Regions from separate parts of the Cytobacillus sp. QJM3NY_8 genome, predicted to be linked through region 2. Evidence: riboswitches for the same ligand, from Rfam matches in the RefSeq annotation. Region 2 holds a riboswitch; the other holds the start of a gene.
What was found. Region 2 has a riboswitch for preQ1 ahead of queF (preQ(1) synthase). Riboswitches for the same ligand answer to the same signal wherever they lie in the genome.
Positions count from the first base shown of each region.

Region 1: it holds a riboswitch for preQ1, as region 2 does, so the genes downstream of both, queC (7-cyano-7-deazaguanine synthase QueC) here and queF (preQ(1) synthase) in region 2, are expected to answer to the same signal.

Region 1 covers NZ_CM149681.1:2,620,171-2,625,576, forward strand. The annotation lists gene queE (7-carboxy-7-deazaguanine synthase QueE) at 68-799, opposite strand; gene queD (6-carboxytetrahydropterin synthase QueD) at 792-1,268, opposite strand; gene queC (7-cyano-7-deazaguanine synthase QueC) at 1,272-1,931, opposite strand; PreQ1 riboswitch class I at 1,984-2,026, opposite strand; gene AC0VZ9_RS13640 (hypothetical protein) at 2,179-2,307, shown strand; gene AC0VZ9_RS13645 (CBS domain-containing protein) at 2,357-3,079, opposite strand; gene pxpB (5-oxoprolinase subunit PxpB) at 3,416-4,126, shown strand; gene AC0VZ9_RS13655 (5-oxoprolinase subunit C family protein) at 4,123-5,133, shown strand; gene AC0VZ9_RS13660 (LamB/YcsF family protein) at 5,135-5,406, shown strand, end outside.
Region 2 covers NZ_CM149681.1:1,047,644-1,053,049, reverse strand. The annotation lists gene AC0VZ9_RS05600 (hypothetical protein) at 1-187, opposite strand, end outside; gene panF (sodium/pantothenate symporter) at 460-1,902, opposite strand; gene AC0VZ9_RS05590 (YhdT family protein) at 1,899-2,189, opposite strand; gene queF (preQ(1) synthase) at 2,348-2,845, opposite strand; PreQ1 riboswitch class I at 2,956-3,001, opposite strand; gene mscL (large conductance mechanosensitive channel protein MscL) at 3,144-3,518, shown strand; gene AC0VZ9_RS05575 (Bax inhibitor-1/YccA family protein) at 3,585-4,226, shown strand; gene AC0VZ9_RS05570 (AhpC/TSA family protein) at 4,437-4,883, shown strand; gene AC0VZ9_RS05565 (5-formyltetrahydrofolate cyclo-ligase) at 4,895-5,406, opposite strand, start outside.

The sequences.
Region 1 (5,406 bases), 1.6 Mb from region 2:
TCTGTCATAAATTGTTGAACATCCTTTACAAAAAAAACCGCACCAATTGGTGCGGGATTAGCAGATACTACACTCCCCGCTTATTGCCCCATACATATGTATGCAGCTGCGGAAGTACTTTAACATCTGTCAAATCATTGTCATGTATCGTTTTTTCAATGAGCCAATCATATTTGTCAAGCAGTTTCTGCAATAAATTTCGGTCGTCAGCTGTAACAGTGTCATCATTTCCCACCTGCAGATTAAACGGAACACCGGGATAGCGCTTATGAATGTTTTTAGCATATTCATAATCCTTATCATCAAAAACAACAATCTTCAGTGAGACCTGCTGCTCTGCCTTTCTTTTGGTCTGAAGATTATTCACAATATAACCGAGCACATCGAAGTCTGTTTTCATGCCTGAGCTCGGCGGTTTTGGGGATAGGGTCAGTTCATCAATTTCATAAAACCAATCCTGCCAGCGGCTCCCCTGTGTTTCCAGGCAGATCTTAATTTTTTCTGCTTTGAGCAAAGAAATGAGTTCACTCAAATTTTTTAAAAGTGCAGGATTACCCCCGGATATGGTCACAAAGGAAAATCCATCCCCACCCAGCTCTTTAAGCTCTTTCCAAATTTCATCCGGTTCCATTTGGCGGATGCTGTCTTTCGCACTTCCATCCCAGGTAAAGGATGAATCACACCAGCTGCATGAATAATCACAGCCTGCTGTACGGACGAACATCGTTTTCTGGCCGATCACCATTCCTTCACCCTGAATGGTTGGTCCGAATATTTCGAGAACAGGAATCTTACTCAACCTCCATCCACTCCCTTCTTGCTTCCGCATAGCTTGTAGGAGTTTCAAAAAGGCGCACAAATTCTACTCTTGCACCAACATATTGCTCTTTTCTGTTTTGGAGGCTTTGTGCCATTTTTTCATAAATCCAGACAACCATATTCTCTGCTGTCGTATTCATTGGCGGCAGCGTTTCATTCAGATACTTGTGGTCAAGGAATATTTCAATTTCGTTTTTCCAAATTTTTTTAATGTCGCCGAAATCAATCATTAATCCTCTGTCATCCACGAATCCGCTTATGCCAAAAATCACCTTGTAGGTGTGCCCATGCAGGTTTTTGCATTTGCCTTCATAGCAATGCAGATGATGGGCTGAATCAAAAGTGAATTCCTTGCTGACCATTACACGCTTATGGTGGTATTTCAGCTGATCGGGTTTGATATCCTCATTTATCTTCTGCAGTTTATCAACAATCCTGAAACCGTACATGGCTTAAAGCTCCTCCTTTTCCTTGAGGTATTCTTCAAGGCCATTTTTCCTTAAATGGCATGCTGGACACTCACCGCAGCCATCAGCCGGAATTCCGTTATAGCATGTCAGTGTTTTCTCACGCACATAATCAAGGGCATTTAATTCATCTGCCAGCTTCCATGTCTCTGCTTTGTTGAGCCACATTAATGGTGTATGGATCACAAACTGTTCATCCATTGATAGATTAAGGGTGACATTCAATGATTTTATAAAAATATCCCTGCAGTCTGGGTAGCCGCTGAAATCTGTTTCACACACCCCGGTTATAATATGCTTTGCATTAATCTGACTGGCCAGCACACCAGCAAATGACAGGAATAAAAGGTTTCTCCCAGGCACAAATGTGGATGGAAGCCCGCCTTCCTCCCCATCCTTTACTTTAATCTCATCACGGGTTAGTGCATTTGGTGCCAGCTGATTCAATAGGGACATATCTAGAATGTGGTGCCTGATCCCCAGTTCTTTTGCTATTTGCTGTGCACATTCGATCTCCAGCTTATGACGCTGATTATAATTAAAAGTGACGGCTTCCACTTCTTCAAAACGTTCCTTTGCCCAGAATAAGCAAGTTGTACTATCCTGACCGCCACTGAACACAACGAGTGCTTTATCATTTTTCATATAAAAATTCTCCTTTAAATAGAAAAACAGGACCACTAAGAAAGCAGACCTGTTTTCCTTAGTTTTTTAAAGAGGGTAGCTAGAACCTCTACCGTGTACACGGATTTAGCTATTGAACTATCAGTTTATATTATCATCTTTATTGGCTTTTTAGAAGGCTTAAATTTATACAGTAAAAAAGTTTTATTATTCAAAATCGCGGGAAAGTAATAATGCAGCGCCAATTTCATAAGGAGGGACTGAAGCCATGATCAGGTTTACATCGACTTCACGCTATTCCTTTGGCATTGCAAAAAAAGGGACATTTATAAGAAGGTCTGCAGGAATGAATATTCAGGATAGGTCTACTCTGATGCGTCTGGGACTGCTGCAATAATCGGAACCGGCAAAAAAGGTGCAGCTATTGCTTGCACCTTTTTTGCGTTTTAATTTTCTGAATCGGCTTCCAGGAGGTCCCACGCTGTTATGATGCCTTTTGGTTTTTCAGTCGGCTTTCCGTTCTCGGTAACTATGATCCCTTCAAGCTTTTCATTTTTATTTCGGCAGTCCTCAAACATATCCTCTAATTCAAAGATAGATGTATGTTTGCCTGCAAACGAGATTTGATTCTTTGATTTCTTGCTGAAAAGCTCTTTAATTCTCACCTTTTTCAACTGGATTGTTTCTTCTGTAAAGTGCTCTGCCATCCATTTCACGATATCTGCCGAAGTTAATAGCCATGAGTATTCCTCTTTTCTCGAGTAAATGGGGAATTGGGAGTGTGAAAATTTATTAATTATGGCCAGTACATCCGTTAGCTTGCCATCTTCATAAAAATAAAATACCGGAGTTGCAGCTATGGAAAGTGCGGTTTTTGGCTTTTCAAAATGGCCGGCAATCCTTTCAATCTTTTCTACCGTCTCGAGATGAGGCTCCGCAATATAATAATCAAGGTCTATTTTTTCATGGACAATGGCATTTCGCAGCTTGGCAAACTGATGCAAATCATCTTCATATAATCGAATCAGCGAATGATTTTTCTGTATTTCTATAAGTTTATAAAATCTATCTGTTCTGGCGTTTTTAGCAGATTGTTTTAAGGCTTTGTGAATACGGTTAAAGGCAGCCTCAAATCTTTCTGATAAGTTCATTTCTAAATCTGCTTCCAATATGATCTCTCCCTAAATGGTGATGTACCTCCTCTATTCCCAAAATGATGGACAAACTAAACTTTGAAGATATTGGTACGCCTTCTAGCAGAATAATTTGCACAAATAGAATTTTCAGTCTATTATATAATATTATATTCTTCTGCTAAGGACATTGCATAAATATATAACATTACTAATAAATGTTTTTCATTCAAGCATTAGAAGACATGATTTTCCCTTTTTTCAGAAAGAATAATGAATGAAATTCTTTTGAATAAAAATGAAGATTTATTATTACCAAATAATATTTTATTCCTCAGTACAAACAAATTTACTGCGAAAGCTGGTGAAATGATGAGATACACCCTTCACCCATTAGGGGATGATGCTGTTCTTGTTGAGCTTGGGAAAGAAATCAGCAAGGAAACTCATCAGAAAGTTCAGTCGCTGACTGCCTTTCTTGAAAAGTACCCTCCCGAATGGATGATTGAATACATACCTGCTTACACAACTGTAACCATTTTTTATAATCCATTTAAGGCCTATCAGCTTTCAAATGGCCAGCTCCCGTTTAATTTCGTGTGTTCACTGATTAAACCGCTTATTGAAGAGATGACGGAAAATAATATGCCGGAACCTGAAATTGTTGAAATCCCGGTATGCTATGGAGGAGAATTTGGGCCGGATCTTGATTTTGTGGCAGAGCATAATGGGATTACCCCCGAAGAAGTTATTGAAATTCACTCCTCAGGCAGCTACCTGGTCTATATGATTGGATTTGCACCAGGATTCCCTTTTATTGGCGGAATGTCAGAACAAATTGCCGCACCAAGACGGGATACGCCGCGTCTAAAGATTCCTGAGAGAACAGTGGGGATTGCCGGGATGCAGACGGGTATTTACCCCATCGAGACGCCAGGCGGCTGGCAGCTGATTGGGCGTACTCCTGTTAAATTGTTTCGGCCGACGGATGACTCCCCTACCCTACTTAAAGCAGGCGACCAAATCAAATTCAAGCCAATCAGTCTGGAAGAATACCATCATTGGGAGGAGACGGAACAATGATTAACGTTTTAAAGCCTGGACTCCTTTCTAGCATTCAGGACCTGGGGAGAACCGGCTATCAAAAGTTTGGCGTGATTTCCAGCGGGGCCATGGACCCATTTTCACACCGGATGGCCAATCTGCTGGCTGGAAACGAAGAAAATGATCCTGTTTTAGAAATAACGATGATGGGTCCAATTTTAACATTTGAAAAAGATACCCTCATTTCGATTTGCGGCGGTGACCTTTCCCCTTCCATCAATGGCCAGCCTGTTCGGACATGGAGATCCGTTTTTGTGAAAAAAGGCAGTGAACTTAAATTCGGCCGGTGCCGTAAAGGGTGCCGAGCCTATCTGGCTGCTGCGGGCGGATTTGCCGTACCTGATGTAATGAACAGCAAATCCACCTACCTGCGTGCAGGAATTGGCGGTTATAAAGGCAGAGCATTAAAGTCAGGAGACCTGCTGGAAACCGGCAAACCTTCTCTCCAATCATTGAAAATAACGGAGTATTTGACAAAACAGATTCTTGATAGGACTTTTGTTGAAAACGACTGGGGTATTGCATCAGAACTCATACCGGACACAGCGGCAAATCCAGAAATCAGAATAACAAGGGGCCGCCAATTTGATTTATTTTCCGAAGCAAGCCAGGTTCAGCTTTTCAAACATGCCTTTGAAGTTACCTCACAATCGGACAGGATGGGATATAGACTGAAAGGCCCTGCTCTTTCGCTGTCAGAACATGCTGAGCAAATATCTGAAGCCGTAAATTTTGGTTCCATTCAAGTTCCTCCGGATGGAAATCCGATTGTATTGCTGGCTGACCGGCAAACAACTGGAGGTTATCCAAAAATTGGACAGGTTGCTGCTGTCGACCTCCCCCTTCTGGCGCAGGCCAAACCCGGAGACTCCTTAAGTTTTGCAGAAATATCAAATGAACAGGCGCAGCAGTTATTAATTAATAGAGAAATGAAATTAAGGGAATTAAAGCAAGGCATATTTTTAAAAACAAGAGGAGGAAATTAAGATGCACATTGTAGACATTAATTGTGATATGGGAGAAAGCTTTGGTTCATACAAGATGGGGAGCGATGAGGAAATACTTGATTATATTACTTCTGCCAATATTGCATGCGGCTTTCATGCCGGCGACCCTGCGACCATGCGAAAAACAGTTAAGATGGCACTTGAGAAGAATGTTGGCCTGGGTGTCCATCCGGGACTCCAGGATCTGCATGGATTCGGCCGGAGGGATATAAACATAACCCCTCAGGAAGCTTATGACTTAGTGGTCTATCA
Region 2 (5,406 bases):
GCCAAACAGTATCTTTTTTCTCTTTCCCGACCTCTTGTACAGCTGATGTATTCTGTTCAGCTTCCACTTTATCTTCTTTTTCAAATTTTATTTCTTCTGTATTTAAAGATGCATTTATTTCATTTGAACATCCTGCTATAACGGATGACAGCATGGCAATCATGATCATATTTATTAAATTTTTCATTATATTCTCCCTAATGTTATAAAAACATTTCCATTTAAAGTCAAATGTTACAATTACGTTTCAACTAATTAAGTGTAACAAATAGGGATCGTTTCTACAAACCTATCAATATGCTCATTTTTTTACAAAAACAAGGGTTTCCTCCCGTTTCCTTTATATATGACTCTTCTCCTGCTTTACTTACACGGTTGAATAAAACGCCATATGCCCTATTTATCAGCGTTTTACAGTAAGAGACAAGAGGCCCCGGAATAGTTTCCGGAGCCTAATGCTTATATTTCTGCTGGTGCCGATGCATGTTTTTCGGTCAATAGACTTACAGATACGTATGCAGCAAGTGACAAAGCAATAGGCAATACGACTGTATTCATGCCTAATGCATTTGGATAAAAAGTATGGAATAAAATATACGAAGCAGTTCCGGTTATCATCGAGGCCACAGCCCCATATCTATTTCCCTTAGCCCAATATAGGCCCAGCACAACTGGCCATATGAATGCTGCTTCCAGTCCCCCAAAAGAAAAGAGATTCAGCCAGATCAGCAAATCGGGCGGACTGAGAGCCATGATGCAAACCAGAATTCCAAGCAGGGCTGTAACCGCAAAACTCAGTTTCTTTATGGCAGCTTCTTTGGCATCAGGCTTAATGTAATTAATATAGACATCTTTCACAATCGCCGAGCTGACCAGGAGGAGCAGGGAATCCACTGTTGACATGATGGCAGCCATCGGTGCAGCCAGTACAATTCCCGCAAGCCATGGAGGAAGAACTTCCATGGCAATCAACGGCATAACTTTATCTCCCACTTCAATCCCCGGCAGAATAGGACGGGCAAATACGCCAATTAAATGCATGCCAAGCATGATAAAGCCGACTACTATTGTTCCGATTATAATGGCCCTGTGCATGGCTCTGGCATTTTTATATGACATGGCCCTCACTGCGACCTGAGGAAGGCCTACAACTCCAACTCCCACCAGAATCCAGAATGAGGATACATATAAAGGAGTCAATCCGCCATCAAAGCCAAACGGTGTAATCAGATTCGGATTTTCTGAAGACAGGTCGCTGATAATATTCGGTATTCCTCCACCTGCCACAATAACAGCAACCAGAAGGATCATGGTGCCGATGAACATGATTCCGCCTTGGACAGCATCCGTTACGGCAACAGCACGGAAGCCGCCGATAACCACGTAGACCATAACAGAAGCCGCAAAAATGAATAAAGCAGACAAATAGCTTAATCCTGTCAGTGACTCAATTAATCTTGCTCCGCCAACCCATTGGGCAGCCATGGCAGAAAAAAGGAAAATAATGATGCTGAGAGAGGATAGCCAGACAACCCATCTGCTGTTATATCGTTCTTTTAGAAAATCGATGAGCGTCACAGCATTATACTTTCTTGCTGTGATGGCAAACTTTTTCCCCAGCACCATGAGAACGAAATAACCTGTGACAACCTGTGACATCGCAAGCAGCACCCAGCCAAGCCCCTGTGTGTAAGCAACGCCGGGACCTCCAATGAAACTGCTGGCACTTCCGTAGGTTGCAATCATCGTCATAGCCAGAATAAAACCGCCAAGCTGCCTTCCCCCAAGAAAATAATCCTGCAGGAACGAACTCCCGGTATCAATCTTTCTGCTGGACCATAAGCCTACGAGAAAAATAATAATTAAAAAGATGAGAAGAGGAAAAATTACCTGCCAATTCATTCAGATTCTCCCCCTTCCCCGTTTTCTTCAAACGGCACTTCTTTAAACAGGAACTTAACAGCTGCAGTTACCAGAATCACCATTACGGCAAATCCTGCTGCGCAGCTCCAGAAAAACCAGGCAGGCAACCCCCAAATATATGTATACTCACCAGCAGGCCCAGACCCCATCCCATAGGCAAACCCATACCACCATACAAAATTGAAGAGCACCAGACCAATGCCAATCCACGCCTCTCTCTCTGCGATTTTAAAGTGCGGATCTTTTTTATGTATGCCTTTCTTCATTTTGTCCCCCTTCAGAGCTTTATTATAGTAACGTACCATAAAATACAGAATATTCCCTGAATATAATCCCACTTATGTATATTTTCTGCAACAAAAAAAGCAGATTGCTCTGCCTTTTTGATATTATTTTAAAATTTCACTTTAAGCAAGCTAGGATCTTAACGATTGTCAATTGTCTCCGGGTAAAGGTCATGGTTCATTAAACGGTATTCTGCCATTTTTTCATATTTCGTCCCCGGCTTGCCGTAGTTGCAATACGGATCAATGGAGATTCCGCCACGTGGCGTAAATTTGCCCCAAACCTCAATATAGCGCGGGTCCATTAATTCAATAAGGTCGTTCATAATGATGTTCATGCAGTCTTCATGGAAATCGCCATGATTTCTAAAGCTGAAAAGATATAGCTTTAATGACTTGCTCTCTACCATTTTCTGATCCGGAATATAGCTGATATAGATGGTCGCAAAATCTGGCTGTCCTGTTTTCGGGCAAAGACTCGTAAACTCAGGGCAATTAAACTTTACAAAATAATCGCGGTTTGGATGCTTATTGTCAAAAGCCTCCAGAATATCAGGCGAGTATTCAAAAAGATATTTTGTACCCTGATTTCCCAATAGCGTAATATCCGTTAATTCCTCATCTTTTCTTCCTGACATAAAAAAGCCTCCCTTTATACGATCCCGCTGATCCTAAGAAGAGGTCCAAAAAGTACAGCTTAAAAAATAAAAACCATATCCTCTTATGGATATGGTTGATTATTATAATCAAAGCCATAGTTTTTTATAGAGGGTGAAGCTATGAACCTCTCCCGCTCACACGGGAATATTCGAAATATAATTGTCATTGTTACTATAGAGAAAAAGCCTGTTTCTGTCAATAGGGGCTTCTTTATCTGGTTTTCATTTATTCTTCTATAGTATAATTACGTTAATTTTCTTAGAAAGGTGACATGTTATGTGGAATGAGTTTAAAAAATTTGCCCTGAAGGGAAATGTGCTTGATTTGGCTGTCGGGGTTGTTATCGGAGCTGCCTTCGGAAAGATTGTATCTTCTCTTGTAGATGATATCATCATGCCGCTTGTTGGATTGCTGATGGGCGGAGTAAACTTTACGAATCTGATGGTAAAAGTTGGAGGAGCTGAGGTCAAATACGGTTTATTCATACAGAATGTGGTTGATTTCTTCATCGTGGCATTCTCTATTTTCATCTTTATCAGGATTATCAACAATCGTTTTAAAAAGAAAGAAGAAGCAACACCTGCACCAGCTGTGGATAAAAACGTTGAGCTATTAACGGAGATAAGAGACCTTTTAAAAACCAATAAATGATGAAACTTATATAATAGTTCTGACGTATATACATATACAAATGATTTTAGGGGAGAAATGAAACAAATGTATGTACAGCAAACCGCAAATAATAGTTATTTGCCTTCTGTTTTACGGGCATTCGCCTTATCATTGGGTATTGCTTTTATCGGAACGATGGCGGGTGTTTTCGTCCCTCCAGCCCTGTTTTTGCCGCTCATGATTCTTGAACTCGGAATGCTGCTTTTCGCTTTCCTGCTTCGCCGCAAAAAGGCCATCGGGTATCCATTCCTTTATGTATTTACATTTATTTCAGGGATGACGACCTATCCGATTGTTGCCCATTACCTGGCTGCCATTGGCCCGAACCCCGTACTGGTCGCACTTGCAGCGACAACGGTTGTGTTTACAGGCCTGGCTGTATACGCTACGACAACCAAGCGGGATTTATCTTTTCTTGGCGGCATGCTGATGGCAGCATTGCTTGCCCTTATTGCAATCTCTATTTTCAGCATCTTCTGGCCGTTAAGCTCTAACGCGATGCTGGCATTCTCCTTCATCGGAGTGCTTGTATTCAGCGGATATGTGCTATTCGATTTCAACCGCATGAAGCATTATGGAGTTTCACCGGAAGAAGTGCCTTTAATGGCTCTTAACCTATACCTTGATTTTATTAACCTGTTCATTAATATTCTTCGTATTTTTGGAATTTTGGGGAGCAGGGACTAAACAGGAGTGCGAACTCCTGTTTTTTTATGTGCAAGCTTCATTTCTTTATTCCTTCAAAAAGATTAGGTATGATCAGAAGTAAATCCGAAAGGCGGGATAATAATGAATTATATTTTGGAAACCCAAAATCCTGATAAAAATATTACGCTTGAACAGGCCATTAATGGCCAATATACAATGGCTGTTTTCGTCCGCCATCTTGGCTGACCGGTGTGCAGAGAATATCTTGCGCAGTTGCGCGAGCGCATAAGTGAATTGGAAGCCAGAGGTTTTCAAGTTATTGTCATTGCTCCTTCTAAAGGAACATTCATCAATCAATTCCTTGAGCAATTCGGCCCGTTCCCTTTTCCAATCCTTGGCGATCCATCCCGGGAAGCTTATAGAGGAATGGGACATAAAACAATGCCAAAGTGGAAGCTCCTTTCAAAAGCAGCATTTGGATTTATAACAGGAAAAGTGAAGGGGTTTGTCCCTGATAATGAAAAACAGAAGGAATTTGTCACGAAATCCATGAAGACCCAGAATGTCTACATTCAAGGCGGGACATGGCTTTTCTCGCCACAGGGAAAGATTTTATGGAAGCATATTGATGAATCCCCTGAAAATCACGCAAAGATTGCTGATGTTTTAAAGAAAATGGACGAAGTGAAAGCTTGAAAGGCAGTCAATTACTTGGCTGCCTTTCGTTTTGTTAACTCCCATATTTCACGCAAAACCGGCATCTCTTCCATTTCCTTCTCCGTTACAAGATCCCATTGAATCCCGTTTGGTTTTGGATATGGCGTGTTGGTTTTGATCAGTTCCTTTTCAGTGGCAATCCAGTCGATAGTCAGATCATATGGATCCCTCGGGATATCTTCCTCTATCACCTGGGCGCTATTCACTGTTCCAATTACAGGGATTTCTGGATTTCCCAGCTCTCTGATTATCGCATATTCACGGTCGGCATAGCCCTCCCCTTTTCCGACACGCCGCCCATCCCGGTGAAGGCCCACTGATCCGGCAAAAAACAAATCAATTTTCGGCAATTCGGTGAGAGGAACTTCTTTACCATATGAGTGGATATGCTTAAGGCTCGCTACTTTTCGCTCCTCCCCGGCTGGGACCCATTCCGGCTTTACCATAATAAATCCTGCTTTCAGCCTTGGAGTTGGAACCAGCAATGTCTTTCCATCTTTCA